One region of the Undibacterium sp. Ji42W genome, then DNA from elsewhere that is predicted to be linked to it. Evidence: riboswitches for the same ligand, from Rfam matches in the RefSeq annotation. Region 1 holds a riboswitch; the other holds the start of a gene.
The links. Region 1 has a riboswitch for thiamine pyrophosphate ahead of thiC (phosphomethylpyrimidine synthase ThiC). Riboswitches for the same ligand answer to the same signal wherever they lie in the genome.
Positions count from the first base shown of each region.

Region 2: it holds a riboswitch for thiamine pyrophosphate, as region 1 does, so the genes downstream of both, ACO0LG_RS02495 (TonB-dependent siderophore receptor) here and thiC (phosphomethylpyrimidine synthase ThiC) in region 1, are expected to answer to the same signal.

Region 1 covers NZ_JBMPOV010000003.1:9,123-24,400, forward strand. The annotation lists gene ACO0LG_RS06335 (valine--tRNA ligase) at 1-2,057, opposite strand, end outside; gene ACO0LG_RS06340 (TonB-dependent receptor plug domain-containing protein) at 2,425-2,844, shown strand; gene ACO0LG_RS06345 (hypothetical protein) at 2,867-3,100, shown strand; gene ACO0LG_RS06350 (hypothetical protein) at 3,322-3,555, opposite strand; gene ACO0LG_RS06355 (ABC transporter substrate-binding protein) at 3,637-4,713, shown strand; gene ACO0LG_RS06360 (EAL domain-containing protein) at 4,920-9,464, shown strand; gene ACO0LG_RS06365 (tetratricopeptide repeat-containing diguanylate cyclase) at 9,533-11,674, shown strand; TPP riboswitch at 11,746-11,847, shown strand; gene thiC (phosphomethylpyrimidine synthase ThiC) at 11,934-13,847, shown strand; gene thiS (sulfur carrier protein ThiS) at 13,850-14,050, shown strand; gene ACO0LG_RS06380 (thiazole synthase) at 14,221-15,012, shown strand; gene thiD (bifunctional hydroxymethylpyrimidine kinase/phosphomethylpyrimidine kinase) at 15,034-15,278, shown strand, end outside.
Region 2 covers NZ_JBMPOV010000001.1:513,472-528,749, forward strand. The annotation lists gene panC (pantoate--beta-alanine ligase) at 1-821, shown strand, start outside; gene ACO0LG_RS02485 (cobalamin-binding protein) at 875-1,723, shown strand; gene rarD (EamA family transporter RarD) at 1,806-2,702, shown strand; TPP riboswitch at 2,751-2,850, shown strand; gene ACO0LG_RS02495 (TonB-dependent siderophore receptor) at 2,908-5,055, shown strand; gene ACO0LG_RS02500 (CPBP family intramembrane glutamic endopeptidase) at 5,212-5,964, opposite strand; gene ACO0LG_RS02505 (TetR/AcrR family transcriptional regulator) at 6,126-6,677, opposite strand; gene ACO0LG_RS02510 (hypothetical protein) at 7,064-7,570, opposite strand; gene ACO0LG_RS02515 (Ppx/GppA family phosphatase) at 7,745-9,202, opposite strand; gene ACO0LG_RS02520 (class I SAM-dependent methyltransferase) at 9,558-10,439, opposite strand; tRNA gene ACO0LG_RS02525 (tRNA-Lys) at 10,614-10,689, opposite strand; tRNA gene ACO0LG_RS02530 (tRNA-Lys) at 10,756-10,831, opposite strand; gene ybgF (tol-pal system protein YbgF) at 10,994-11,755, opposite strand; gene pal (peptidoglycan-associated lipoprotein Pal) at 11,851-12,378, opposite strand; gene tolB (Tol-Pal system beta propeller repeat protein TolB) at 12,413-13,696, opposite strand; gene ACO0LG_RS02550 (energy transducer TonB) at 13,706-14,623, opposite strand; gene ACO0LG_RS02555 (hypothetical protein) at 14,904-15,278, shown strand, end outside.

The sequences.
Region 1 (15,278 bases):
AAACGGTAGTCAGCAAAACCTTTTTCTACCTCTGCCTCTGCATGTTGCAGCGTAGAGATAATCCATTTGTCGGCTTGCGAGTATTCCAGATCTGCTGCGCCTACATCTACGCCAAAGCCGCAATCCTTGTCCTCAGTATTCATCAAAACAAAGCGGGTTGCGTTCCACAGTTTATTGCAGAAGTTGCGATAGCCTTCACAGCGGCCCAGGTCGAAATTGATATTGCGACCCAGTGATGCATAGCTGGCCATGGTGAAGCGCAAGGCATCCGTACCATAGGCAGGGATGCCATCGGCAAATTCCTTGCGCGTGGCTTTTTCTATGCTGGCAGCCTGTTTAGGGTTCATCAGGCCAGCTGTACGTTTCGCTACCAGTTCATCCACTGTGATGCCGTCGATGAGATCGATAGGGTCCAGGGTATTGCCCTTGGACTTGGACATCTTCTGGCCACTGGAATCACGCACCAGACCATGCACATACACGGTATTGAACGGCACCTTGCCTGTGAAGTGCGTAGTCATCATGACCATGCGCGCTACCCAGAAGAAAATGATGTCAAAGCCGGTCACCAGTACCGACGATGGCAGGAAGTGTTTGATGTCCGGTGTTTCTTCTGGCCAGCCCATAGTAGAGAAAGGCACCAGCGCAGACGAGAACCAAGTGTCGAGCACATCATCATCACGCTTCAATGCGCCAGTGTAACCAGCAGCAATTGCCTTGGCTTGTGCACCGGCTTCATCATGCGCAACAAAGATTTCGCCATTATCGCCATACCAGGCCGGGATTTGATGGCCCCACCAGAGTTGGCGTGAGATACACCAGTCCTGGATATTGTTCAGCCACTGGTTATACGTCGTGGTCCAGTTTTCCGGGATGAATTTGATTTCACCATCAGCGACTTTTTCCAGCGCTACTTCAGCGATGGATTTACCTGGGAAGAACGTCCCTTCTGGTGCTGGTTTGCTCATGGCCATGAACCACTGGTCAGTCAGCATCGGTTCGATGATCACATTGGTACGGTCACCGCGTGGCACCATCAGCTTGTGCGGCTTGACTGAATCCAGCAAACCTAGTGCATCCAGGTCAGCAACGATTTGTTTGCGGGCGACGAAACGGTCCATGCCTTGGTATACGGCTGGGGCGTTTTCATTGATTTTAGCATCCAGAGTGAAAATGCAAATCATCTCCAGTTTATGGCGCTGGCCAACTGCATAATCGTTCAAGTCATGCGCAGGCGTGATCTTCACGCAGCCAGTACCAAATTCCTTGTCGACATAGCTGTCAGCAATTACCGGGATTTCACGGTCTGTCAGTGGCAGCTTGAGCATTTTGCCAACCAGGTGGATATAGCGTTCGTCCGTTGGGTCAACCGCCACGGCCACGTCACCCAGCAGCGTCTCTGGGCGGGTTGTTGCTACCGTCAGGTGGCCCGAGCCATCTGCAAACGGGTAGCGGATATGCCACATCGAGCCATCTTCTTCTTCCGACACCACTTCCAGGTCAGACACCGCCGTACCCAGGACAGGGTCCCAGTTGACCAGGCGCTTGCCGCGGTAGATCAGGCCTTGCTCCACCAGTTTGACGAAGACATCGGTCACACTCTTCGAGCGTTCGGCATCCATGGTGAAATATTCACGGTCCCAGTCGGCAGACGCACCCATGCGGCGCATCTGGCCGGTGATGGTGGAGCCCGATTTCTCTTTCCATTCCCACACTTTTTCCAGGAATTTTTCACGGCCCAGATCATGGCGCGAAATCTTTTGAGCATCCAACTGGCGTTCCACCACGATTTGCGTAGCAATACCAGCATGGTCAGTACCCGGTACCCAGGCCGTATTGTGACCGCGCATGCGGTAGTAACGCGTCAGACCATCCATGATGGTCTGGTTGAAGGCGTGGCCCATGTGCAGGGTGCCTGTCACATTTGGCGGTGGCAGTTGTATCGAGAACGAGGGTTTGCCTTCATCCATGGTGGCGGCAAAATATCCACGTTTTTCCCACTCGCCACGCCAGGATTGTTCGATTTCTGCGGGCTCAAAAGACTTGGCTAATTCCATAATATGATCTGCGGTGATTGCTAAACCTTTGATTATAAATGAGGAAAGTGCAGAAGGCGGTTTTTCCTGCGGATAGCATTTAATAAAATATGTTAAAGACAATAAATATTTTAAATCTTGTCATTTGTCGGCAGCAAAGCGACAAATGCCATATTGCTGTCATGCATCTGGCTTGTTGTTGCCGGAAAGATTGGATTAAGATGTTTGAAAATCTCAGGGGATATCATGAAAAGCCTGAACAATACGGCATATGCCCTGCATTTTGTCTTGCTGCTGATAGTCCTGCCTCAGCCTGTGACGGCTGAAGAACGGAATACGGAAGAAGACCTGGCCCTGGCCTATGGTGACAAATCCGGCGATAAATACGGTGACGAGTCTGTCATCAGCCTTGCCACAGGTTCGACCCTGCCTTTTGCGCCGCGCACCCGCCGTGGCGACGGTAATTACTGCTGCCGATATAGAAGCAACCGGTGCCACCAACCTGGATGGCATACTGGAAACCATACCCGGTTTGCATCTGGAACGTTCTACCGTATTGAATATGGCTACTTACGCCGTACGCGGGGTGTGTAGTGCGCTCAGTAAACCAGAAGTACTGGTGCTGATGAATGGCGCCCGCTTTGGTATCAGTCTGGGTTCCTTCAATAGCTGTGATACCTTGGTTTTACATGGAGATGAAAGGGGCCGCATCAATGTTGCGGTATCTGTGCAACATAGTCGCACCGCCGGGCTACGTGCTTTGGTTGAGCTAGATGCATCAAGGGGATTTGATCAGTGTGAATGCTAATCTGGTACTGAGGATAAAGAGAATGTGCACAACTGAATTGACGCTGCCCTGGCAGGCGCGACCAGGTTTGCAATCGGGCCTGATTCTGTTTCATCATCAGATGTCCGACATCGTCAGGACTGGTAATAACTGTCAGAATGAAAACGGTGGCAGGCAGAGAGGATCTGGTGATACCCCTCCGAATCTGAAGGACTACATCAAGCTGGGTTTGACCATAGAGACAAATAAAAATATACGGGTTGGGACTGGACTGTGATAGTGCGCAATCTCCTGAATGCCGATGTACGCGAACCCAGCCCCTACAGTACGACTTTTATCAATATGCCAAACGACATTCCCATGGGGGGCCGTTCGGTTTTTTTGCAATTTAGCTATAAATTATAGAAATGCCGAACATCTTTTATCGCGATGCCTGACCGCTTGTCGGGTGAATAAAGCAGGCGCATCAATTTCGATATGGGGGCGTGCGTAAATCTGTTAATGTTGATGGTTAATTCGCAGTATGGCTGTGGCAGCCTGATAGTTTGTTTGTAAAAAAACAGCAGTAATAATGGTAGCAATAATGGCAGGAATAACGATAGTAATAACGATAGTAATAACAGCAGGAGCGGCAAGCGCCACAAAAAGCAGGACGAAACTGTGTTGAAAATAGAAGAAGGAATAAAACGTTAGATGCTGGAAAAAGGCTGTTCTTATTTTTCTGATATCCATGCTTGCCGCCTCAGTCAAAAAACTGATGCGAAAGCAGGCTTGCTTATGCACGCCTGCCAGTTTTTCAATTTCGTGCTGTGTATGTTGTTTTTGCTCGTGTCCCCTGTCATGGCTCAGCAGCCCATACCTTTGTCCATGCTCAAACCAGACCTGGCCATGCTGCAAAACCAGGTGCCGCAATTACCTACCCCGACGCCCGCACTGGCCCAGGATTTACGCATGGGCTACCATTATGGCGAACATCTGGTCTTCGCTGATGCCGTTACCCAGGGACGCCGCCCTGAGGTCAGTACGGGCGGCAGCCTGGCGGTACTTTATCCGGACATGGGTGAGCCTTACCGCAGTATTTTTGCCAAGATCATCGAAGGCATAGAAAGCAAGTCACGCATGCCGGTGATCAGCATGCCGATAGGCGCCAAGCTGGAAACCGCCGACTTGAATGTACAATTAAAACGTAACGGTGTCAGGGTCGTCATTGCCCTTGGCCGTCAGGGAGTCAAGCTGGCCAGTGGCCTGGACCGCGAGATTGCCGTGGTGGTTGGTGGTGTCCTGAACATCCCGGAAAGTGAAAGCCGCAGTATGACGGGCGTCAGCCTCATGCCCGATCCGGCCTTGTTGTTTACCCGCCTCAAAAGCCTGCTGCCAGGCGTCAAAAGAGTCATCGTTGTGTATGACCCCAAAAACAATGAGTCGCTGATCAAACTGGCGCGTGAGGCAGCGAAGCAGCAAGGGCTGGAGCTGGTGACCTATGAAGCCAAAGATCTTGCTGGCGCGGCCCATCAGTACGAAGCGGCCTTTGCCAGTGCAGACCGACGTGACGCCTTGTGGTTACCACAAGACTCAACGACGGTGGAGGAAGGCAGCATCCTGCCGCTGGTCCTGCGTGAGTCATGGAACCGCGGCATCCCCTTCTTTTCCAGCAGTTTTTTACACGCAAAAAAAGGCGCTTTATTCGCGCTCTATCCGAATAATCTGGAGCTGGGGCATAGCCTGGCCATGGCTGCCCATAGTGCGGTGAGTGGCGATGGCCGCAGGTCTGGTGTGTCCTTGTTGCGCGAAGTCCTGGTGGCAGTGAATTTGCGCACGGCCAGCCACATGGGTTTGAACATTGATTATCAAAGCCAGAGAAGTTTTGATTCCATCTTCCCTGAGCCTTGAAGATGACGATTGATTGTTGTTGCAGGCAGGTTGCCGTGCGCCTGCGATGTAAAGAATAAAAAGCAGAAACGAAGAGCATAGAAGTGAAAGAGCCAAGCATGTCATGCATACACGGGGATGCTGAGATGATCTTGAATATTCTGAGACAGAGTGCTGTTCACCAGCGATGCCAGATGGTGAACGGCCATAAGTAATGTGGTTCAAGTATGAAGTTTTTCAGCAATTACTTTCGCCGCACAGGTTTCAGTCTCCAGCTCACGGTCATCATCACGGCCGCTATCCTGGTGCTGGCCTTATTTTCTTCCATCATGAATTCATGGCAGGCCAGCCATCGCATGCGCGCTTACTTTGTTGTGCAAGGCCAGCAAGTGGCAGAAAATCTGGCCCGTCAAAGCCGCTTGGCCCTGTTGTACCACTCTGCTGACAATGCCAGGGAAGTGGTGGCCACCACCCTGGCTTTCCCTGATGTCCTGCAGGTAGAAATTGCCAATGCAAATCATGAGGTACTACTTTCACAAAGCAAACCTGGCGTCGTTTTGCCACCTTTGCAGGTGCATCCTGCCGGGCCATTGTCGAGTGCCAGGCTGGAACAGGAAAGTGAGCAGGACTGGCGTTTCAGCGCCCCGGTATTTGCCGGTGAAGCGGAAGCCTCACCGTTTGAAGTCCAGGAGAGCAAGCCGGAATTGTTGGGTTATGTGCATGTGGTGATCGGTAAGACCACGCTGGATAAACTGGTGTCGTCGCTGTTGATGGGCAATCTGGCCATCACTTTCTCATTCGCGTTGATCCTGCTGGCCGTGATACGCCTGATGTCCAGGCAGATGATACGTCCGCTGAACCAGTTGTCAGCCCTGATGGGCAGGGCAGAAGCGGGTGAGTCCGGCATGCGCGCCACACCTCAAGGTTCAAAAGACATCATGGAAATGGCGCATGCCTTCAACCAGATGATGGCAGTGCTGGAAGAGCGCGAGGCTGAGCTCAAGCAATCACGCGATCAGGCCTTGCATACCGCCGTCATGAAGGCGCAATTTGCTGCCACCGTCAGCCATGAAGTACGCACTCCCTTGAATGGCGTGGTTGGCATGCTCGACATGCTCAAGGAAATGCGCCTGACCCGTAGCCAGCGCGAATGCGTGGATGTAGCCTGGAATTCTTCCCAGTCCCTGATAGAACTCATTAATGACATCCTGGATTTTTCCAAGATGGAAGCGGGCAAGGTAGAGGTCGAGGAAATCGAGTTCGATTTGAATAAACTGGTGGCTGAAGTGCTGGAATTATTGTCCAAGTCTGCCCAGCAAAAAGGCTTGGAGCTTGCGTATCTGGTTGCTGATGAAGTCCCTCTGCGCATCAAGAGTGATCCTTTGCGTTTGCGCCAGATACTCATGAACCTGATAGGTAACGCCATCAAGTTTACCGAGCATGGTGAAATAGCGGTACGGGTGGTATTGAGCCAGCACCACGATCAGACAGATCCTGCTGCCACGATAAGCTTGCGTTTTGAAGTCAGCGATACTGGCATAGGCATGTCGACAGACGCCGTCGCCAATGTGTTTGAATCCTTCGCCCAGGCAGACCGTTCAACGACACGCAAATATGGTGGCACCGGCCTCGGTCTGGCTATCTGCAAGCAACTGGTGGAACTCATGCACGGCGAAATTGGTGTCAGCAGCATGCCGGGTCAGGGCAGTAATTTTTACTTCAGCATGCAATGCAGGGCCGGCAGTGCCAGCGACATCAGCAGCACTGATAAGCCAGCCCTGGCTAGCACCGAGTTGCAGGGCGAGCGTATACTCATCGTTGATCCCAGTGAGATTGTGCGCAGTTTTTTGCTGCAACAACTTTCCCGTCATGGCATGGCATGCCATGCAGTTGCCAGTGGCATGCAGGCCCTGCGCTTGCTGGATCAGGCCGTCAAAGAAGGCGCACCCCATTCCCTGGTCATCATGGATGTTGCCAGCATGGATGATGATGGCGTTGAACTGGCGCGCCGTTTGCGCAATGATCATCGTTTTAGCGGCATCCACACGCTGGCGCTGGACAGAAATGGCTGTGCAGGAGATACCAATTCCACGGCAGCAGAAATCTGCCTGAGCAAGCCCGTGCATATAGAAAAAATGCTGCAAGCCTTGCGGCATTTATTGCTGACTGAAACCCAGGTACAGTTACCAGCTGCGGCAAGCATGGTCAGGCCACCTGTGCCCATGCCTGCCAGGGATATGGACGTGGCGCGTCATCCTGCACAGGGTGGTCAGGTTGAGTGGCGCGTGCTGGTGGTTGAAGACAACCGCACTAACCAGATGGTGGCAGCGGGCATGCTGTCACTATCCGCCTGCCATTGCGAATTTGCCGGGAATGGCAAGGAAGCGGTCGAGGCCGCACGCCGCAACCGCTATGACCTGATACTCATGGATTGCAGCATGCCGGAAATGGATGGCTATGAAGCTACCGTCAGGATACGCAGTTATGAAGACGGTCTGGGCAGGCGCACACCTATCGTCGCGATGACCGCCAATACCCAGCGTGGCGATGCAGAAAAATGCCTGGCGATAGGCATGGACGATTATCTGGCCAAACCTATCACCCTGGTAGAGTTACGCCAAAAACTGGAGCGCTGGCTTACCCATGGCGGTGCAGCAGGGCGGGCCTTACCAGCGGACGGGCAATTGCAACCGCTCGACAGTAACCCACTGGACCGCATGGTGTTTGACAAGTTGCGCGACATACTGGGGCCTGGTTTGCAGCAGACAGTATCCCTGTTCCTGGAAGACACTCCAGTCTATCTGGAACAACTGAGCCAGGGCCTGCAGCAAGGCGATGCAGAAATGGTGCGTGCCATGGCACACTCCATTAAAGGAAGCAGTGGCAACCTGGGGGCCAGCAATCTCCTGCAATACGCCAAGGAAGTCGAACAACTGGCACTGGAGCGACATCTGTCAGAAATTCCTCCCTTGCTCAATAGCCTGCACCAGGCCTATGAAGCGGTAGCATCTGAACTGGGTAATGAAGTATTCCTGGAAGACCAGGGTGTCGTCAGCCATAGCCGCCATGTTGCCAAAGTACTCGTGGTGGATGATGACCGCAGCACCCGCAGCACACTGCGCCATACCCTGCAAAGAGATGGCTTCAAAGTCGAAGAGGCAGCTGATGGCTCGCAAGCCTTATTGATGCTCAAGCGCATGCGCCCCGACGTTATTCTCATGGATGCCGTCATGCCTGTCATGGATGGTTTTACCGCCTGCAGCCTGATACAGGAAATGCCGCGTGGGCGCAGCATACCGGTGTTGATGATCACCGCCCTCGAAGACAATACGTCGGTGGAAAGAGCTTTTGCTGCCGGTGCCTGCGACTATATTCCCAAACCCATCCATTTTGCCGTGTTGTCACAGCGCGTGCGCCGCATCATAGAAGCGAACCAGGCGGAAAAACGCATACGTCACCTGGCTTTCAACGATGTGCTGACTGGCTTGCCGAACCGCACACAGTTTCTGGATCAGCTAGGTCGCAGGCTGACCATGGCCAAAGAAAATGTCGAATCAGTGGCAGTACTGTTCCTTGATCTGGACAGGTTCAAGAACGTCAATGATACGCTCGGTCATGACGTCGGTGATCGCCTGCTGATCGCCGTTGCCCAGCGCATACGCCGCAGTGTGCGCAATGCCGATTGCGTGGCACGCCTGGGTGGCGATGAGTTCACCGTGGTGCTCAGCGAGCTGGCTGAACCAGCTGCCGCCGCATCGGCGGCACAAAACATTTGCCGCACGCTGGCCAAACCCTTTCAGATTGATAGTCATGATATTTTTGTGACCGCCAGCATAGGTATTTCTGTCTATCCCAGCGACGGCATGGACGTAGGCACCTTGGTCAAGCATGCAGACACTGCCATGTACCGCGCCAAGAAAACCAATACCGACTTCCAGTTTTTTGAAGCGGCAATGGAACATTCGATTTCTGAGCGGGTACGTCTGGAAAACGACCTGCGCCGTGCACTGGAGCGCAATGAGCTGGCGGTGTTTTATCAACCGCAGGCTCGCATGGACAGTGGCGAGATCATCGGTGCCGAGGCGCTGGTGCGCTGGTTCCATCCTACCCGTGGTATGGTCTCGCCATTAGAATTTATTCCCATGGCAGAAGAAACCGGCCTCATCATTGCACTCGGCGAATGGGTTTTGCGCACCGCCTGCGCGCAAATGCGCAACTGGATGGACAAGGGCATGAAGCATCTGCGGGTTGCTGTGAACCTGTCTGTCAGCCAGTTATTGCAAAAAGATTTTGCCAATACCGTGGAACAGGTCCTATTCGATACTGGCCTGCCAGCGAAAATGCTGGAGCTGGAAATCACCGAAAGCACGCTGATGGAGCATGCGCAAGATACCCTGGCCGTACTGGACCGTTTACGCAGCCTGGGTGTCAGGCTGACCATCGATGACTTTGGTACTGGCTATTCATCTTTGTCTTATCTTAAACGCTTCCCTGTTGATATCATCAAGATAGACAGGTCCTTTGTGCGTGATATTCCGGGTGATGCCGACGATGCAGCCATCGTCACTGGCATCATCGCGCTGGCACACAGCCTGCGTCTGGAAGTAGTGGCCGAAGGGGTAGAAACTCGCGAACAACTGGAATTTTTACGCGCCCAGTCCTGCGATATACTGCAAGGCTTCTATCTGAGCAAGCCTATACCGGCGCAGCAACTGGAAGACGAAATATTATCGCAAGTGGGCTGCGTATTCCTGGACCAGACAGGTAAATAAAAGCGGGGTGGAATAGCCCTGGCCTGAAAAAAATGAACAGAGACACGGATAGAATAATGAGAGCTTGCATGTCGCAGCTTCAACTCCCCAAGTGGCACACCAGGCTGATGCCGGGTTTGCTGGCTATTACCTTGTTATGCATGGGCGGCGCTGCGCAGGCACAGGCGCAGGCCCAGGCCAAACCTGATTTTTCTGAGATAGAAATCATCCATACCCTTTCAGACCGTGACAATACGGCAGCCCTCAAGCAACTGCAGGACTACAAAGACCGGCTCGGCAAAGATGCCGAGTATGTCTTGCGTGCCGAAGTCTTGAATACACTGATAGGCATCTTGTATGACGCTGGCAAGATCAAGGAGGCTGATGCCGCCAATGCAGAATTGCTGCAACTGGCAAGGGCACAAAAAGACAATGACATGATCAATATGGCGCTGATAGGCGAAGCTTTTCAGATGCTGGACCAGGGCAAGTTCGCCATGGCGCTGGTGAAGCTCAATGATATACAGCAAAGCCTGCGTGATTCAAAAAATGCTGAAGTGCTCATGCGTTTGAATATCGCCTTTGGCATGGTGCAGCTGGCGATAGGTAACTTTGACAAATCACTGCCCTATTTTCTTGAAGCACTGAAGCTGGCTGATCAGGTGCCACGCCGCAGCGCACAAGCCAGGTTGTACCGCATGGAATCCATCGCCAGACTTTACCTGAATATGCATAATGCAGAAAAGGCGCTGGAAACCACTAATGAAGCCCTGGCAATGTTGCCCGGCATAGACTCTCCCAAAATCACTTCTTCACTGCAAATGACGCGCGGCCTGTCCCTGATAGACCTGGGTCGTCATGATGAGGCACTGGAGGCCTACAAGACCGTATTGCAGATAGCCACCGATGCTGGCATGCCCGCAGTGGCCGCCACGGCGCTCGGCAATATCGCAGACTATTACCTGCATGTGCGCAAGTTTACAGAAGCTGAACGCGCCGCCCGTTTTTCACTGGAAAAAGCCCAGGTTGTGAATGATCCTTTTGCGATTGCCATTGCCAAGGCGAATATAGGCTTCGCTCTGGCCGGTCAAAAGAAATTCGCCCAAGGCATAGGCTACATCAATGAAGCCAAGAAGTTTTTCATGGAAACCGGCTCCAAGTCGGATGTGGAAAACCTGCTCAGTGAAATCGGCAATATGTATGAGGCCGCCGATATGTACAAGGAGGCGCTGGCGACGGTACGTGAGCAGCAGAAACTCAGCGATGAATTATTCCGCTCTGACCGGGCGCGTGCCGTAGCCACTTTGCAAGAGCAATTCAATGCCCAGCAAAGGAAAAAACAGATTGAATTGCTGGCGCGCGAGAACCAGCTCAAGGACGCCGATATCAAAAACCGGCAATTGCAGCAAGTAGTGCTGATGCTGGCTGCCGTCATCATGGTGATGGTCGGCATGGTGGTTTTTTTCCTGTATCGGCGAGTGCGCAAGACCAATGAAAAGCTGCGCGAAGTCAATCAACAACTCGAATTTCATGCCGTGCGTGACCCCCTCACAGGTTTGTATAACCGTCGCTCTTTTGTCGATATGATGAAGGGCAGGGCGGTCTTGCCAGAAGGCGAAAGGCGTGAGGATGCGCTGGATAATCCAGATTGCCTGATACTCATGGATATTGATCATTTTAAAAATATCAATGATAACTTTGGTCATGCAACCGGTGATGCTGTACTGGTTGAAGTAGCGCGCCGCTTGCGCAGTACTGTGCGTGACAGTGATATGGTGTTGCGCTGGGGTGGTGAAGAATTCCTGATTTATTCCCCACGCTCCAACCCTGCACAACTCAAAGGCCTGGTCGAGCGCATCTTGCGTAGCATAGGTGAAGAAAACATTCAGACTGATGGAGCAAGTGTCCCCGTCACACTCACTGCCGGTTTCATCAGCCTGCCATTTTCTGGTTTACCAGAAGTCATCTGCAATTGGGAAAAAGCCCTGCAAATTGCTGACATGGCCTTATATTTGGGCAAAGTCAATGGCCGCAACCGTGCCTATGGTGTCAGCAAATTATTGATCGCCTATGAAGAAGCCTTGCCCGTACTTGATCATGATCTGTCGGCTGCGATCAAGGCAGGTATGGTCGAGTTGATAGAGGTGCATGGGCCGGTAAATCTGCCAGAAGGCAACCTTGCTGCGTCGGCAACAGTGTCGGATGAAGAACTTGCCAGCGCCATCAAATAAAGCACTTGGGTTTAAAAAAGTCGTATAATCTGCCGTCATCGCGGTTCTGGATTTATTTCTGGAACCCGAAGAAAAAATGCTAGGGGTCCTGCCATCAATCTTGTTGGCGGGTGAGAAATACCCTCGAACCTGATCTGGATAATGCCAGCGAAGGGAAGCTGCCGAAGCTTGTGCCGCCTGTGTTATGTATTGATCTGCGCGCGCACCTGTTTTGGAAACTCCTTTGCTGGCTCCATGCCAACAAAGCAAAGGAGCCAAAATGAACGCCAACCCGCAATTCTTGTCCGCTACCGCTACGGTAGATGAGGCAGCCGTACAGCCACTGCCGAATTCCCGCAAGACTTATATACAGGGCAGCCGCCCCGATATCCGCGTACCCATGCGCGAAATCAGTCAGTCAGATACACCAGCCATGTTTGGTTCGGAAAAAAATCCACCTATCTATGTGTACGACACGTCTGGCCCTTACACCGACCCTGCCGTCAAGATCGATATCCGTTCTGGCCTGGCATCCGTTCGCGGTGCCTGGATAGCCGAGCGTAATGACACTGAAGAGCTGACTGGTCCCACATCTGAATATGGCATTGCCCGCCTGCATGACCCCAAGCTGGCCGAGCTGCGCTTCAACCTGAAACGCCTGCCACGCCGCGCTTTGGCAGGAAAAAATGTCTCGCAAATGCACTATGCACGCCAGGGCATCATCACGCCGGAAATGGAATTTGTTTCCATCCGTGAAAACTTGCGTAGAAAAGAATATCTGGAAAACCTGAAAGCTTCTGGCCCCATGGGCAGCAAGCTGGCAGAAGTCATGGGGCGCCAGCATCCTGGTCAGTCTTTTGGTGCCTCAATTCCGGCAGAAATCACGCCAGAATTCGTGCGTTCAGAAATCGCCCGTGGCCGTGCGATTATCCCCGCGAATATCAATCACCCTGAAATCGAGCCGATGATCATAGGCCGTAATTTCCTGGTCAAGATCAATGCCAATATCGGCAATTCCGCAGTGACCTCGTCCATCGGTGAAGAAGTCGAAAAAATGACCTGGGCAATACGCTGGGGTGGCGACAATGTGATGGATCTTTCCACTGGCAAGCACATCCACGAAACCCGCGAATGGATCATCCGCAATTCACCTGTGCCTATCGGTACTGTGCCCATTTATCAGGCGCTGGAAAAAGTGAACGGCAAGGCAGAAGACCTGACCTGGGAGATCTTCCGCGATACCCTCATAGAGCAAGCCGAGCAAGGTGTCGATTACTTCACCATCCATGCTGGCGTGCGCCTGCAGTATGTGCCGATGACAGCCAAGCGTTTGACTGGCATTGTGTCACGCGGTGGTTCCATCATGGCAAAATGGTGTCTGGCGCACCACAAAGAAAGTTTCCTGTACGAGCATTTCGAAGACATTTGCGACATCATGAAGGCCTATGACGTGTCCTTCAGCCTCGGTGATGGCCTGCGCCCCGGCTCCATCTATGATGCGAATGATGAAGCGCAGTTAGGTGAATTGAAAACTCTGGGCGAGCTGACTCAGATCGCCTGGAAGCATGATGTGCAAGTCATGATAGAAGGCCCCGGTCATGTACCCATGCACCTCATCAAAGAAAACATGGACCTGCAACTGGAGCAATGCCATGAAGCACCTTTCTATACCCTGGGCCCTTTGACGACCGACATCGCACCCGGTTACGACCACATCACCTCTGGTATCGGTGCCGCACAGATAGGCTGGTATGGCACGGCCATGCTGTGCTATGTGACACCGAAAGAACATCTGGGTTTGCCCAACAAGGTCGACGTCAAGGATGGCATCATCACTTACAAGATTGCTGCCCATGCAGCAGACCTGGCAAAAGGCCATCCGAGTGCGCAGATACGCGACAATGCCTTATCCAAGGCACGTTTCGAGTTTCGCTGGGAAGACCAGTTCAACATCGGCCTTGACCCCGACAAGGCACGCGAATTCCATGATGAAACACTGCCTAAAGATTCTGCCAAGGTTGCCCATTTCTGCTCCATGTGTGGCCCGCATTTCTGTTCGATGAAAATCACGCAGGAAGTGCGCGACTATGCCAATGCACAAGGTATCAGCGAGATCCAGGCACTGAAAAAAGGCATGGAAGTCAAGGCTGTTGAATTCATCAAGTCTGGTGCGGAAATCTATAAGAAGCAATAGTCATGGTGGAGATACAGCTTAATGGGGAACCACGGCAACTGAGCAGCGCGCTGCTGGCAGATTTGATTGCACAATTGAACTTGTCGCAGCAGGCGATTGCCGTGGCGGTGAACCGGCAGATTATTCCGCGGTCGCAGTGGGCGGAGCATCAGTTGCGAGTCGATGACAAGGTTGATGTGGTGAGGGCGATTGGTGGCGGATGAGTGTAGGTTGGGCTACGCTTCATCAGCCCAACACTCGGCATTCAAATAACGTGCATGTTGATTCAAGGCCCAGTGTTGGGCTGGTAAAACGTAGCCCAACCTACGGCGCTAACAGGGTGCAGTCCAATCTATGACGTATTACTTGGCCTTCACAAATTTGAAAGAATTTTATGAACACAGAAAACACACAAGGCTTAAGCATAGCCGGAAAAACCTACCGCTCCCGCCTGCTGGTTGGCAGCGGTAAATACAAAGACCTCGAACAAACCCGCCTGGCAACGGAAGCCAGTGGTGCCGACATCATCACGGTGGCAATCCGCCGTGTGAATATAGGGCAAGACCCGAATGCACCTAGCCTGCTGGACGTAGTGCCACCGAGTAAATACACCATACTGCCTAATTCAGCCGGTTGCTATAACGCTGAAGATGCAGTGTACACCCTGCAACTCGGACGTGAATTATTGGGAGGCCACAAGCTATGCAAGCTCGAAGTGTTAGGGGATGAAAAAACTTTGTTCCCGAATATGCCTGAAACCCTGAAGGCGGCCAGGACATTGGTGCAAGATGGTTTTGATGTCATGGTGTATTGCAGTGATGACCCTATACAGGCACGCATGCTGGAAGACATAGGTTGCGTTGCCATCATGCCGCTGGCTTCATTGATAGGTTCAGGTATGGGTATCTTGAATCCCTGGAATCTGTCGCTGATTATCGAGCAGTCTAAAGTGCCGGTACTGGTGGATGCTGGTGTAGGTACTGCGTCGGATGCCGCCATCGCGATGGAACTGGGTTGCGATGGCGTATTGATGAATACCGCGATTGCAGGTGCCCGAGACCCGGTACGCATGGCGCGCGCCATGGGCCTGGCGGTGGAAGCTGGACGTGAGGCATTCCTGGCGGGGCGTATGCCACGCAAGTTTGCGGCTTCACCATCATCCCCGATGGCTGGTCGCATTGTCTGATATTCGTTTGATGGCCGTTGAATGAAAACGATTACGCGTCCCTGTGTGCTGGTATTTGCCGGGCATGATCCCAGTGGCGGTGCAGGCATACAGGCAGATATAGAAGCCATTGCTGCGCAAGGTGCGCATGCCTTGCCGGTGATTACTGCGTTGACAGTACAGGACAATGACCATGCCTATGCGGTGCATGCCGTTGACGTGCAAATCATCTTGCAGCAAGCCATGACCCTGGTGGCAAAAATGCCGGCCAAGGTCGTCAAGCTGGG
Region 2 (15,278 bases), on a different contig from region 1:
TTGAAGAGTTGCGCGACCAGTTAAGCGGGCAATTGCGTACTGCATTTGTGCCGACCATGGGCAATTTGCATGAGGGGCATTTATCCCTAATGCGCCTGGCAAAAAAACATGGCGACCCTGTCGTTGCATCGATTTTCGTCAACCGTCTGCAGTTTGGCCCGAATGAAGATTTCGACAAATACCCGCGCACTTTCCAGGCTGACGTAGAGAAGCTGGAAAAAGAAGGCGTGTATGTCCTGTTTGCCCCCACTGAAAAAGACTTGTATCCGGAACCGCAAGAATACCGGGTGCGCCCACCGGATGACCTCGGCAATATACTTGAAGGTGAATTCCGACCAGGCTTCTTCACTGGAGTGACCACTGTTGTACTGAAGCTGTTTTCTTGCGTGCAACCACGCGTTGCCGTCTTTGGCAAAAAGGATTACCAGCAGCTCATGATAGTACGCAATATGAGCAAGCAATTTGCCTTGCCGACTGAAATTATCGCTGCCGAAACTTTCAGGGCAGAAGACGGCCTGGCCCTGTCTTCGCGTAATATGTATCTGTCGCCAGAAGAACGTGCCGAGGCACCTGCCTTGTACAAAGTCTTGAACGAAATAGCAGCAGAAGTACGCGGAGGTCATCTGGATCTGTTTGAGCTCGAACGTCAAGCCATGGCAAAACTGGCGACACGCAACTGGAAGCCGGATTACATCTCAATACGCAAACGCGCCGACCTGCAACCGCCGTCTGCCGGCGACATCGCCCAACAATCACCTCTGGTGGTGGTCGCAGCAGCCAAGCTCGGCGGTACGCGCCTGATCGACAATCTGGAAATCTGATGCGCCGCTTGCAATTGCGAACAGGCAGCGCTGCACTTGCAAGCTGCCTTATCATGAGCCTGGCCTTACCTGTTCTTGCCCATGCATCCATCACTGTACTGGATGATGCGCAACGCCCAGTCACGATGGAAAAGCCAGCGCAACGCATCATCAGCCTGGCACCGCATATTACCGAGATATTGTTCGAGGCTGGTGCGGCAAATAACCTCATCGCGGTGACCGATTACAGCGACTATCCAGAGGCGGCGAAAAAACTGCCATCGATAGGCAATATTTTTGCACTGGACCTGGAGCGCCTGCTCTCCCTCAAACCAGATCTGGTTATTGTCTGGGGTACTGGCAATGCCAAAATCCTGGCCAATAAATTGCGCAGCAACCACATCACTGTATTTGAAAGTGAGCCTCACAATTTTGAAATGGTAGCAACTTCAATAGAAAGACTGGCAACCCTGGCAGGGACTGAAAGCGCTGGTAAAGCCAATGCACAAAAGTTCAGGCAGCGTCTCGACAATCTGCGCAAGATTTATCAATTGCCAGCAGGGGCAGCACCGGTCAGCGTGTATTATCAAATGATACGCAGGCCGTTGATGACCATCAATGACACGCATATGGTGTCCGACTCCATACGTCTGTGCGGCGGCAAAAATGTATTTGGCCAGCTCAAGGAGTTGAGTTCAACGATCACCAATGAAGCAGTGCTGACAGCCAACCCTGACGTCATATTCAGTAGCGGTGAAAATATCGACAGTATGGCAGACTGGAAGCAATACCCCATCCTGACAGCAGTAAAGAAAAACAATTTCTATACGGTCAAAGGGGACTGGCTCAATCGCGCCGGGCCGCGCATACTCGATGGTACCGAGGCTCTGTGTAAACATCTGGCAACAGCAAGAAGCAAATAGGCACTGGCAGCAAACAATTTCTTTTCAAGCGATAATGTTTTCCTTGCTTGCTGCCGCAAGCCTTACAGATTGATTGCTACTCATGCGCCAAGGTATTTTGTTTGCAGGCTCCGCGTATTTCCTATGGGGTTTGTTCCCCATTTATTTCAAAAGCCTGCACGATGTGCCTGCACTGGAAATCCTGCTGAACCGCATGTTGTGGTCGCTGGTATTCCTGGTTGGGGTATTGACCTGGCGCAAGCAATGGACCTGGGTCAGTGCAGCAATCAGGCAACCAAAACTGATAGGCGGTTTTGCACTTAGCGCAGTACTTTTATCAGTCAACTGGTTTGTGTATATCTGGGCTGTCAATCATGGCCATATCGTTGATGCCAGCCTCGGTTATTTCATCACGCCCCTCGTCAATATCCTCATAGGCTCAGTTTTGCTGCGTGAGAAACTGCGCCCTGGTCAATGGCTGTCAGTAGCGTTGGCTGCTGTGGGCGTAGCCTGGCTGACAATACAGACAGGCCACCTGCCATGGATAGGCCTGGTGCTGGCAACGACCTTTGGCACCTATGGCTTGTTGCGCAAGACCTCCGCACTGGGCGCACTGGAAGGCTTGTCACTGGAAACCACCCTGCTCTTTCCATTTGCTTTTGGCTGGCTATGCTGGATGACTTTGCAAGGGCAAAACAGCTTCATCGCCAGCAGCGTGGATATCAAGATGCTGTTGCTCATCAGTGGCCCGATTACTGCTATCCCCTTGTTGTTGTTTGCGGCAGGTGCCCGTCGCATACCGATGACAACACTGGGATTATTGCAATATATTTCACCGCTGGTGCAATTATTGATTGGAGTCTGGCTATACCACGAGCCGTTTGATTCCAATAAGCTGGCAGGCTTTATCGCCATCTGGGCAGCGTTGGTCGTGTATTCAGCTGAGGGGCTGTGGCGTAATTTCAGAACTGTCAAAGTCGAAGCTAAACAAACTACATAGGCACATAACAGCTCAAAAAGCCACTCCGGTGGTTTCGTGTTAAACTGCTACCTACGCTAGGGGTCCTGGGGATAATAATTTCCGGGTGAGAGAGTCCCTTCTACCTGATCTGGATAATGCCAGCGAAGGGAAGCGCAAAGTCCCGGCTATTCTTGCTTCTTTGTTTGCTCCCGCGCTGTCACCCACAACGCACCAAGAGCAAACAATGTCTAACAATACTGTCTTACGCCCAAGTTTATTACGCCCCACTGTACTTGCATTTTCCATTGCCCAGGCTTGCCTGTTGCTATCTTCTGCTTATGCACAGAGTACACCTGGCAACGATAAATCGCTGCCAGAAGTAACGATCACTGGCAGCAAAGGTACGGAAACCAAGGTTGAACGCAGCAAGGTCACTGGTTTTATTGATGCAGCGTTGCTGGATACGCCCAACTCAGTGAATGCCTTCAGCACGACACAGATGCAAGACTTGCGCATACGCCAGACCACCGATGCGATGAAGTTTGATGCCAGCGTCAATGATTCCTATAACGCGATTGGATATGCCGAGCAATTCTCTATACGCGGCTTTGCCCTGGATAATTCCAGCAGCTACCGCAAGGATGGTTTTGCCATACCAGGTGATGCGGCCATCCCCCTGGAAAACAAGGAACGCATAGAAATACTCAAAGGTATTGCAGGCTTTCAGGCTGGTTTTGGTACGCCTGGGGGCATCATCAATTATGTGACCAAGCGTCCGACCAGCTATGCTGTTCGCTCCGCCACATTTGAAATCAGCGAGCGCGGTACCGTATATGGCGCTGCAGATATCAGTGACAATTCCAGCGACAAGCAATTTGGCTTTCGCATCAATGCAGCGGGTGAACGCCTGCGCTCTTATGTCAAAGGCGCAGATGGTAATCGTCAGTTCGTTTCTGCCGCATTTGACTGGCACATCACACCACAAGCGCTGTTGCAAATAGATGCTGACTACCAGCACAAATCCCAATTGTCGGTACCCGGTTTTCAATTATTCAATGGCACGGATTTGCCACAAGGTGTCCCTGCTGACCTGATGCTGAATGCGCAGCCATGGGCAAGACCGGTAGATACCCGTAACAGCAATCTGGGGCTGCGTTTTGAATACCAGATCAATGCTGACTGGCGCGCCAGTGTCTCTGCCAACAAGCATGAATTCAAACGTGATGACTACACTGCATTCCCATATGGCTGCGGTGCCGCCAACCTGTACCCAGGTTACTGCGCAAATGGCGACTATGATGTGTATGACTATCAAAGCGTGAATGAATCCAAATCACTGTGGGGCACGCAAGCACAACTGAATGGCAAATTCAATGCGGGCGGCATGCAGCATGAACTGGCTGTGGGCCTCAGCAATTCACAGCGCAAAGATTATTTTGGCGACTATGTCTATGACTATGCGGGCAGCAGCAATTTATTTCGCCCTGTCAGCGTGATGCCATCTACAAATAAAACTGGTCCCGCAATTTTGCGCCGCACTGACAAGGAATGGTCAGCATTTGTACAAGACATTATCAGCCTGCAAGATAATCTGAAACTGCATCTGGGTCTGCGTTATTTGAATATCTCGCGCACGCAGTTTGATAATCCAGGCTATGACCAGAACAAGCTCCTGTCGACGACAGCACTGGTCTTCAAACCAACACAGCAAATTTCTGTTTACGGCAGTTTTGCACAAGGCTTGGAGCATGGTGGCATCGCCCCGTTCGGCACCAGCAATGCCAACCAGATGCTGAACCCCGGCAAATCCACGCAAATTGAATTGGGTGTAAAGGCAGATGTAAAGCGCGACCTGAGTCTGTCTGCTGCTATCTTCCGCATCAAGAAGCCACTGGAATATACCAATATCAGCAATACCTATGTCAGCAATGGTGAAGCACTGCATACTGGTCTGGAGCTCTCTGCCCAAGGCAAGCTGACATCGCAACTGAATCTGGGTGCCAGCCTGACTGCGCTGGATGCCAAACAGCAAAACACTGGCATCAGCAGTCTGGACGACAAGCGTGTCATGAATGTGCCGCGCTTTAAATCTACTGTCTATACCGATTATGCGGTAACTGAAGTCAAGGGTTTGAATCTGAACGCGAGTTGGCAATATGCCAGCAGCAAGGCATTCAGCCCCGACAATAGTGTGACGGTACCGGGTTACCACGTCGTCAATCTGGGAGTGCGCTATGCGACACAAATTGGCAACACAGCCACTACCCTGCGCTTCAATATCGACAATGCACTGGACAAGTTTTACTGGCGTGATGTGACGCAATCACTGGGTGGTTATTTATTCCCTGGTGCACCGCGCACTTATAAACTGTCAGCACAATTTGATTTCTGATGGATTCCAGATAGATTCGCTTCATAAAAAAGACAGGTTTTTAAACCTGTCTTTTTTTATTTCTGCTGCTTGCACATCTTGAATGTCGCCTGGATTATGGCTATGGCAATGCGGTTATTTTACGGCGAGTTGCTCTTGCTATCTGTCACCGCGATTTCACCAATTTGCACTTATGAGTCCGAAGCCGGCGAGAATATCCCACCCCGCGTGTTCGATAATGCCAGCACGTATATTGCCGCGCCATTTGGCGAGAATACCCAAGATGAGTCCATGCAGCACGATTGCTACTACCGAGCTAAGGCCTTCATAAGCATGTCCAATCCCGAACAGGATAGCCTGGAGCAAGATAGCGATACTGACATTTCCCGTCATTAAACCAAGTTGGCGTTGGAGATAACCTCGAAATACTATCTCTTCACAGATGCCGGCACTGATTGATAAACATATCCAGACAGTGACTCCAAATAAGCCGGTCGGCTTGGAAGAAAGAATCGGGTTACTGGATTGCGAAATTTGGTCAGGCAAGAGAGTATGCACAAAGTATGAACATACATAAATCAGTGCGAATGCCAGTACTGCAAAGGCACAATCGCTGATAAATTTATTCGTGGCAAAGCGCTTTAACTCAAAAAATTCCAAAATCGAACGACCATAGCCTTGCATGCCTTTATAAATGAAAAATGCCCAATACCAGAGTATGACGATCATGATCAAATTGGTTTTGATCATTTGAGACGGATCGGGTACATGGGAAACGGCAGGCTTATTTGAAGCGTTCAACACACCGGCCACCAGCAAAATCATGACAATGCCAAACAAAGTCAACGTATGTCTGGGTGAAGCCAATAATTTCTTTGGATTTTCTATTATTTCCGTCCCGCTTATTGAGGTGCTATTGAGCTTGTTCATACTGGGCGTATCCTTATATTTGGTGTGTATCATAGGGGATAAAACATTTGGAAATTTATCGTTGCTATGCAAGCCGGATGTAAAAATGCAGCGCGCTTCTGCATTTTTCCTTGCCACTATCCTCAGGTTTTTACTTCCACAAAGCATAAGATTCATGCTCCCTATGTTTTGAATCTTTCTGTGTGTTGACCTAACAGAGAAACAAAGAATTTCAATGCGGCAGTAGTGCGGTCCAGATCGCCTGTGCTCATATATTCCAGCACCAGGCCGTCGATCACTGCACTGCATAAGCTTGCGATCGTGCGGCGGTCTGCCGATTCAGGTATGCCATGCTCCAGCACTTCCAGCCAGCTAGAACTCGTGTCGGATAAGAATTGTGCATAGACTGCGGGATTTTGCAGCGCCAATACTTGGACCTCGAAAAGCAAGCGCACATAAGGAATGTTTTCTATATCTGTAATCCAGTTCCAGAACGACTCCATACTCGCTTCACCCTGGGTATCCTGCATCATTCTGATCACTGATTGCTGGACACGCGCACGTACCATCTCCATCACAACCGTGATCAGTTTTTCCTTGGATTCAAAGTGATAAATTAATAATCGCGCACTGGTTCCGATTTTTTCTGCCAATGGCCGCAACGATAACTCGGCCAGTCCATGGGCCAAAAAATAGTCAAGCGCGTTATCGCGCAATTCATCTCGTCTGTTCATGAAACGAATGTTACATGAAACAGTCGTTTCATGCATGCAAATTACTGGAAATTGACTTATTTTTGACACATTTTAAAAATGGGCTTTCTGCCAGTCACTTACACTCAATCCACCGAACTTAAGCGGGCTATCTGTTGCGTGGCAGTTGAATAATTGATTTGAGCGACTCCTGCACATGATCCTGAGCTTGGGGCTCAGGATTCGTAGCGATACGAGCAAGGCTGACTAGCGATCGCTTGCAATGACCGTGTTAAGCGCTTCGAGAGTTTAGTGCTGAGTAGATGCGCCGCCACATAACGGCTTTAGAATGGGGGCGACTGGTATCTCGCTCAGGACTTTGCTAAACCGACGAGCGAGGATTGATTGAGCGACTGAAGGCTGGACAGCTAACCGACCGCTTTTTCTTCACTTTTTTTGAAAGAAAAATAATTTAGGAAAGGTAAGGCGCCAAAGAGAGCAAAGATTAATTGAACCACAAGCAATAGAATTTTAATTAATCCATCCGTTGTGGATTGAATTCCAATGGAAGTAACTAAAATCAACATGGACGATGCACTTATATAATCCAGCCACACAGCAGGAGGAGCGACTTGTTTATTTAATTCGTTTACAGGTGAAAGATCAATTAATTTCCTCCCAAACCTGGTACGCAAGAACAAATAAATGACTTGTAAAAAAGGCGCATAAGAAAGAAGTTGCTGCAAATTTTCAACTTCAGTAAATAGCATTACGCTATAAATTGCGCAAAATAACAAATTAGCGGCAATAAAAATCGGCAACAGGGCGCGATATTGATTCCATTCAATCACTCGTATTTCGGATCGCCATTTTTTCCCGATAAGCGGATACAGAATATTGATTCCGGAACCGTTTTTACCTGATAGTAATAACAAAATAAATCCTTTTTCTTCTACGTTAGCCGCGACAGTGAATAAAACACTCGCAAAATGAACGCAAACTACAGGCCATGCTATTCGAAGTCTGACACTGTGTAACGCAATAGGGAAAATTGGGGATAGATTTTGGCTGAAAAAAACAGGTTTTAAAACCTGCTTTTTTTGGGGCGCTTAAACATTTGCCCTGACCAAAAAATCCACGCCTATCTCACGCCAGGCTTCAATTTCTTTTTGCAGCCAGTAAGCTACTGTAGGGTGGACACTGACCCAGTCGCGCTTCATCTCAAGCTCAACACGTCCCTTCATTTTCAGGCGCACATCTTCAAAATCAATTTCAGCTCGTGAATGCATGAGCATCACCGCCAGGCGCAGTGCCAATACTGCCTTGGCAAAATCCTGGTCAGCCAGGCCATCACCAACCTTGCGCAAATTCCCTTTCTGGCTGAGGATGAGCTTGCTCATCACCCTTTGCTCACGCGTGGTAAAGCCCGCCATGTCAGCGTTCTCTATCATGTAAGCGCCATGCTTGTGATAGCCGGTATGTGAAATCGCCATGCCAACCTCGTGCAGGGTCGCACTCCATTGCAATAAGTGCACATAGGTGTCGCTAGCAGGTTTCAACTGCAGATACAGGGACTTCACCATATCCGCCACCCGGTTAGCGCGTGACATATCGGTACGGAATAAATTAGCAAAAGATTCTACTGCAACCTCACGTCGGTCACGCCTGGTGGCGCGCAAATACAAATCCCACATCACACCCATACGCAAACCGGCTTCTATGGGCAGCAAGATGCTGATATTAAATTCCGTCATGAGGCCGATGAGTATGGCCAAGCCACCGACCACCATGGCCACGCGTTCGGGCTTGATGCCACTTAACTCCAGCTGATTTATCTGTCCGCATTGCACACAGTATTGTTTGAGGGCATTCAGGCTTTTCAAGGTCAAGGTGCCGTCACCCAATCCACCTTTGCTGATGGCGTCAGAAATCGCCCGCATGGTGCCTGAAGATCCATAAGCCTTGCGCCAGTGTTGTGGCTGGTAAGGTGGTGCAGCATCTTCAAACATAGAGCGGGCAGACAGGATTGCGGCTTCAAATGCAGCATCCGTCAAACGTCCGTCCGGGAAGAAACTCGCGCTATGCTTGACCGTACCTATGCTGAAGGACTCCACCCTAAGAATTTCATGGCCATGACCAAGTATTACCTCGGTCGAACCACCGCCGATATCAAGAACCAGACGGCGCTCACCCGGCACTGCCACGGCATTCGATACGCCGATATAGATCAGACGCCCTTCTTCTTCGCCGGAAATCACCTCGATCGGACACCCTATCGCTGCCTCGGCCAGTGGCAATAATTGCGCGGCGTTTTTTGCAATGCGTATGGTATTGGTGGCGACGACCCGCACGCTTTCTACCGGATAGGCATTCAGAATTTCACGAAAGCGCGCCAGGCAGTTGATCGCTTTTTGCATGGCCTCTGGCGTCAGGTTGCCATTTTTATCCAGACCTGCTGCAAGGCGTATAGGGTCGCGCGCGCTTTTGATGACTTTGATGACATCGCCTTCATGCCGCGCAATGTGCATGCGAAAACTGTTGGAACCCAGATCAACGGCGGCCAGCATGCTTTTTATCCTTTACTGAGTATGAGTGTCGTATTCAAAAAAACGAGTAGCAAAAACAAATCAATTACACCATTAGGGCTTGCGCAAAATTGTCCCAGCAAGGCTGTCGCCTTAGGAAACCTCTCTTGCCAGAGCAGTTTGTTACATTGGCGGACAACATGTTGCCCGAAACCTCAACTACACCGTAGCGACGAAGACAGTAACTTTAGTACCGAATCTTGCAAAATGCGGGAGCTGCAACGCAGCTGGGGCAGTTTTGCGTAAGTCGTAATAATAAGCATAAATGATATTAATCATTTTTTATGACCTTACAGTGACCTTGATAAACTGCGGTGGTCTGCGTGCCACAAAATGCTTAAGACTGTACAAAAAATCTTCTCTGCATGGCTTCCAGCCCTGTGGTCTTCAGCACTTCGGCCAAACGTTCTGCAGGTCGTTTGGCCGGCAAGCCCTTGTATTCTGCCACGATGAGTTCATTTTTCATCGAATGCTCCCATCCTACCAGTTCTGTGACTCTGACTTGATATCCGTGCGCCTCCAGTTGCAGGCAGCGCAGTACATTGGTGATCTGGCTACCGAATTCGCGCGTGTGTATGGGATGGCGCCACATTTCTGACAAAGGATTATTTTTTACCGCATCGCCCTTGGACTTGCGCAGCTCTGCTGCGACCTCTGCCTGACAACAAGGTACCAGCACCATAAACTGGGCCTTCTTCTTGAGGGCAAACTGTATCGCATCATCTGTCGCCGTATCACAGGCATGCAAAGCTGTGACGATGTCGATTTTTTCTGGCAGCGCTGATGAAGTAATCGAATCCGCAACAGATAAATTCAAAAAAGACATGCCCGGAAAATCCAGTCGCTGTGCCAACTCGGTGGAGCGCTGCACCAGTTCATCGCGGGTCTCTATGCCATAAATCCTGGCCTTGCTTTGCGCCTGCTCAGATTTGAAGAACAAGTCATACAGAATGAATCCCAGATACGACTTGCCCGCGCCATGATCGACCAGACTGATATCTGCATGGTCTTGCTGCAATTTTTGCAATAGCGGCTCTATGAATTGGTAAAGATGATAAACCTGCTTGAGTTTGCGGCGGCTATCCTGGTTCATTTTGCCGTCACGCGTGAGGATATGCAATTCCTTGAGCAACTCCAGCGACTGCCCGGGACGTATCTCGTGCTTTTCTTGCGACTCAGGCACGGCCTGCGTGTTTGCACTGCCAGGTTTCTTTTTCATGGTAATAAGCTCACTCAAAGGATAAGGCATGATAGTCCCGCCAATAATAATATGACAGAAGGGTGGCGCGCAGCCTGCCTTGTCTTGCTATTGCCTATTATGGGGGGGAACACGCCATCAAGCCGTGCTGCAAAAACAAAAAGGACTCAGGTATGACACCTGAGTCCTTTATTTTGGTAGGCCGTGCGGGATTCGAACCTGCGACCAACGGATTAAAAGTCCGCTGCTCTACCAGCTGAGCTAACGACCCAAAACTTGTTGCAAAATGCTAAAAAATTTAAAGACTTAGTAACACGACCTAAGTCTTTTATGTTCGTGGTAGGCCGTGCGGGATTCGAACCTGCGACCAACGGATTAAAAGTCCGCTGCTCTACCAGCTGAGCTAACGACCCCCGAAAGACCGAAATTATATTATGTTCCAGCTACTCTGTCAACGCTGCTACTGGAATAAGAAACGATGGGCATGTCGGGCAGGCCTTATTTGATCGCCCTGTCGTAGAGAACGGGCAGTTTGTCCTGGCGTCGCCGTTAAGCAACGCCACGATGGAACTGGCTTACTTCAATCCCGCCAAACGGTTCTTGGCAGCCTGTGCCGCTTCAGTATCAGGGTATTTGGCCAAAACGCTTTCCAGCACTTTTTTGGCTGCAGGTTTTTCTTTGAGCTCAATATGGCAGGCAGCAATATTCAAGAGAGCATCAGGTGCCTTGGGATGATCTGGATAATTCTTGACTACTTGCTGCATATTCAAGATCGTATTGCGGAAATCGCGTTGAGCATAGTAAGAAAAGCCCAGCCAATATTGCGCAGATCCTGCATAAGCAGATTGTGGGTAGGTTGTCAGGAAGTTGCTGAAAGCGGGCACGGACGCCTTGTAATCACCGGCCTTGAACAAGGCCATTGCAGCATCGAAAGTGCGCTGCTCATTGACATCGACAGTCGCCTCCTGCCCATCGACTGTCACGCGCTTGGGCTCCAGCTTACGGATACGATTATCGAGATCCACATAAAAGTCTTGCTGGCGTTTCTGGGCATTTGCCACGTCGTTCGACAACACCTCTATCTGACCACGTAACTTGGAAATTTCTGCGCGCAACGCTTCATTTTCATTTGCCAGTTCCATGGCAGTGCCTTTATCTGCCTTGGTTTCCAGTTTGGAATCAAGCCTGGCATTGACCGCATCCACTTTTGCCCGCAAATCCAGTATGGCTTTGCGGGCCTCATCATCGTCAAAAATACCGGCAGAGGCCAAAGTAGGCAAAAATGCGCAAGACAGCGCGGCAGCAAGAACGGTGGTGCGTATGGATTTAAGTTTCATGGCAATCTGAAAAAATGAAAACGCGTAGCAGCTTCATGGCAAAGTTGCTGCGCCAAATGCAAAGAAAGCCTCAACAGAGGCTTTCAAACACGAGATTATTTGTACAGAATATCTGCGCGGCGATTTTCTGCCCAGGAAGCTTCATCGCTACCTGTTGCCTTTGGTTTTTCCTTACCCAAAGAAACCGCTTCGATTTGCGCATCGGACACACCCAGCAAAGTCAGGGATTTACGTACGGCTTCTGCACGTTTTTGACCCAATGCCAGATTGTATTCGCGACCACCGCGTTCATCGGTATTACCCTGGATCAGGATACTGCGGTTTTTGTTAGTGCCAAGGAACTTGGCATGTGCATCAACCACTGGTTTGAACTCTTCTTTGACGGCATAGCTGTCATAGTCAAAATACACACTACGCTTGGCCAATGCGCCCTGCGTCAACGGATCAACAGTTGCAGTGACTTGTTTTACTGTATTTGTGTCTGTGTTGGACGCCGTTGTCGTAGTCGTAGATTTATCTTCGACTTTCTTGTCTTCCAGTGGAACTTTGGAAGCGCAAGCTGTCATCAGAACAACGCTGGAAATCAAGATTGCCAGGGTTTTGGATTGGGATGTAGTACGCATTTTCTCTCCTGATTAATCAAATAGTAAATACTGCTTATTTCATGAAAGGACCCCAGGTGGGCTCCCGAATATCTCCGGCCTGGACCGTCAATTTCTGCTTCACCTTGCCATCAATCGACACTACCGCGAGCGCGCCACGACGGCCAGACTCAGTTGCGTACATGATGTAGCGTCCATTTGGTGAAAAACTCGGTGACTCGTCCTTGGTGGTATCAGACAGTCTTAATTCCTGGCCGGTGGCCAAATCCAGTGCATACAACTGGAACTTGCCATCACGACGTGAAATATAAGCCAAAGTCTTACCGTCAGGGGATATTCTTGGGGTGATATTGTATGAACCGGTAAAGGTGACGCGTTTTGGATCACCACCACTTGCACTCATTTTATAAATTTGTGGGCCGCCGCTGCGGTCGCTCAGGAAATAAATAGACTGACCATCGGCAGAAAATTGCGGCTCAGTATCAATCGATGAACTGGAGGTCAATTTTTGCAGATTACCGCCATTGGCATTTACCGTAAAAATCTGAGTCTGCCCATCGCGCGACAAAGCGACTGCCAGTTTGCTGCCATCATGAGACCATGCCGGTGCTGAATTATTACCCTTGAAATTGGCAACTTCTGTTCTTTCACCGGTGATCAGGTTCTGTACCAGTATCACAGGTTTGCGCTTTTCAAAGGACACATAGGCAACCTTGGTGCCATCTGGTGACCATGCTGGAGAAATAATGGGTTCTGGCGAACGCAAAGCGATTTTAGTGCCCTCACCGTCGGCATCGGCAACTTCCAGCCTGTACTCGGAGCCAGCCTTGGTCACATAGGCGACGCGGGTAGAAAATACACCGCGTACACCAGTCAGTTTTTCATAGATATCGTCGGCTATCCTATGCGCGGTCAAGCGTATGTTACCTGGCGGCGCAGTCACGGAGAAGCCCGACAAAGCATTGGTTTTTACGGTATCGAACAATTTGTAACGCACATCAAAGCGACCATCTGCCAGACTTTGTACGCTACCAACCACCAGCGCATCTGCGCCTTTCGATTTCCAGTCGCCAAAATTAACAGTAGCGGTTTCACTGAGAACAACATTGGTATCAATAATTTTGAAGTAACCGCTGCGGTTCAGATCATCCCTGATGATGCTGGTGACTTGCTGAGGAGTAAGAGCTTCGTCGGTAAAACCAGCGATAGCGATGGGGATCTGGTTGGAACCTACGCCAGCAACTTCAACATGAAGCTGGGCATTAGCTGAAGCAACCACAGCAAGGCTAGCTATGGCAGCCAAACTTGCATTAACTGCTATTTTTTTCAAAGTCGACATCATTGCTATTTACTCTTCTTTCATTTTTTGCGTCAATGTAAAATTCGCAGGAACCTGGCCCGATTTATCCTTAGGAAAAGGCGCTGAACGCTCAATTGCTCTCGCCACAGCTTCATCAAAGGCAAGATCGCCAGAAGATTTGATTTTGCGTATTGCACCACGGAGTGATCCATCTGGCAATAGTGAAATTGAATATTCGACTTGCGGATTACCGGAAGCTGTTCCAGTGTAGTTTGTATTTGTCTTAACAATACTTGACAACTTGGCAGCATAACTCGGGTCACCACGGTTATTTCCTGTAGATTTTTCAGCAGTGCCAGTCCCGCCGCTACCAGCGTTTGCAAGCTGTTTCCTACCGCGATCCAGCTCATCTTTAAACAGCTTATCGGTCTTTTCTTTTTCCTTGGCCAGCAATTTCTTTTTCTCTGCAGCTTCCTGAACCAGCTTTTCTTCCTTGCGTTTTTGTTCAGCAAGTTTTTCTTGCTGTTCTTCCTTGCGTTTTTTCTCAGCCAGTTCGTGCTGACGCTCTTCTTCTTTTTTCTTTTCGAGCAATTTACGCTTTTTTTCCTGTGCCAAAGCAATTTCAGGGTCTTTCTGACGCACTTCTTCCTTGACCGGCACAGGCTCTTTAGGTTTTTCTTCTATGATGGGTTCAGGGACGGGGACAGGTTTGGGGGCGGCTTCGCGGAAAGTAGTATCCCAGACCTCTACATCCTGAGCTTCACTGGGTTTATTCTGCCAGCGTACTCCTACCCACAAAAAACTTAACAGAACGACATGCACGACAGCTGCCAGTGCGATGGCTCGCAATTGCCCTGTCTTTTGCTGATGAAAATCCGGATGTGCTTGATTAGAAACCTGATTCATAGTCCGTAAGACTTTATTCGCCCGACTTGGTTCCGGAAATGTTGACCGCGTCAGTGACAAAAAATGCGCATTAATGTTGTAACAGCTGAAATTATAAACCGCAACTGGCTTTTTCCCCAGAATCTCTATCGAAGTAAGGGAGCTTTCTCATATACTTTCTCATATATTAACGCATAACAAAAAACCAATTCGTGTAAAATTTGTAAGCGATGGCATGAATATGCTGAAATTAGCTGTAGAAGATGAATAAATATGTCACAGCTGCATTTTTTTCTCAAGCAACCTAATGATATCAAAACTGCATTGAACACTTACTCATCTCAAAGAGCTAAGGAAAATCATGTCACATTTACCGACTCCAGGCGCAGTCATCTACGCCAGAGACTTAAGCAAACTCAGCTGCTTCTACGAACAAATACTGCCGCCGGCCGCAACGCATGCAAATGAAGAATATACCATTTTTGAATTGCCACATTTTCAATTGGTGATCCATGCCATACCTGCGCATATTGCCAATACCTTTGAGATTTTGAATCCTCCATTGCGCCGTTCGGACAGCGCTGTCAAATTAATGCTGCCCGTAACCAGCATTAGTAAAGCCAGGGATGCGGCGGCCAGCCTCGGCGGAAAAATAGATGCAGTCAATTGGGAATGGGAATTCCAGCATTACCGTATCTGTGACGGACATGACCCAGAAGGCAATGTCATTCAAATC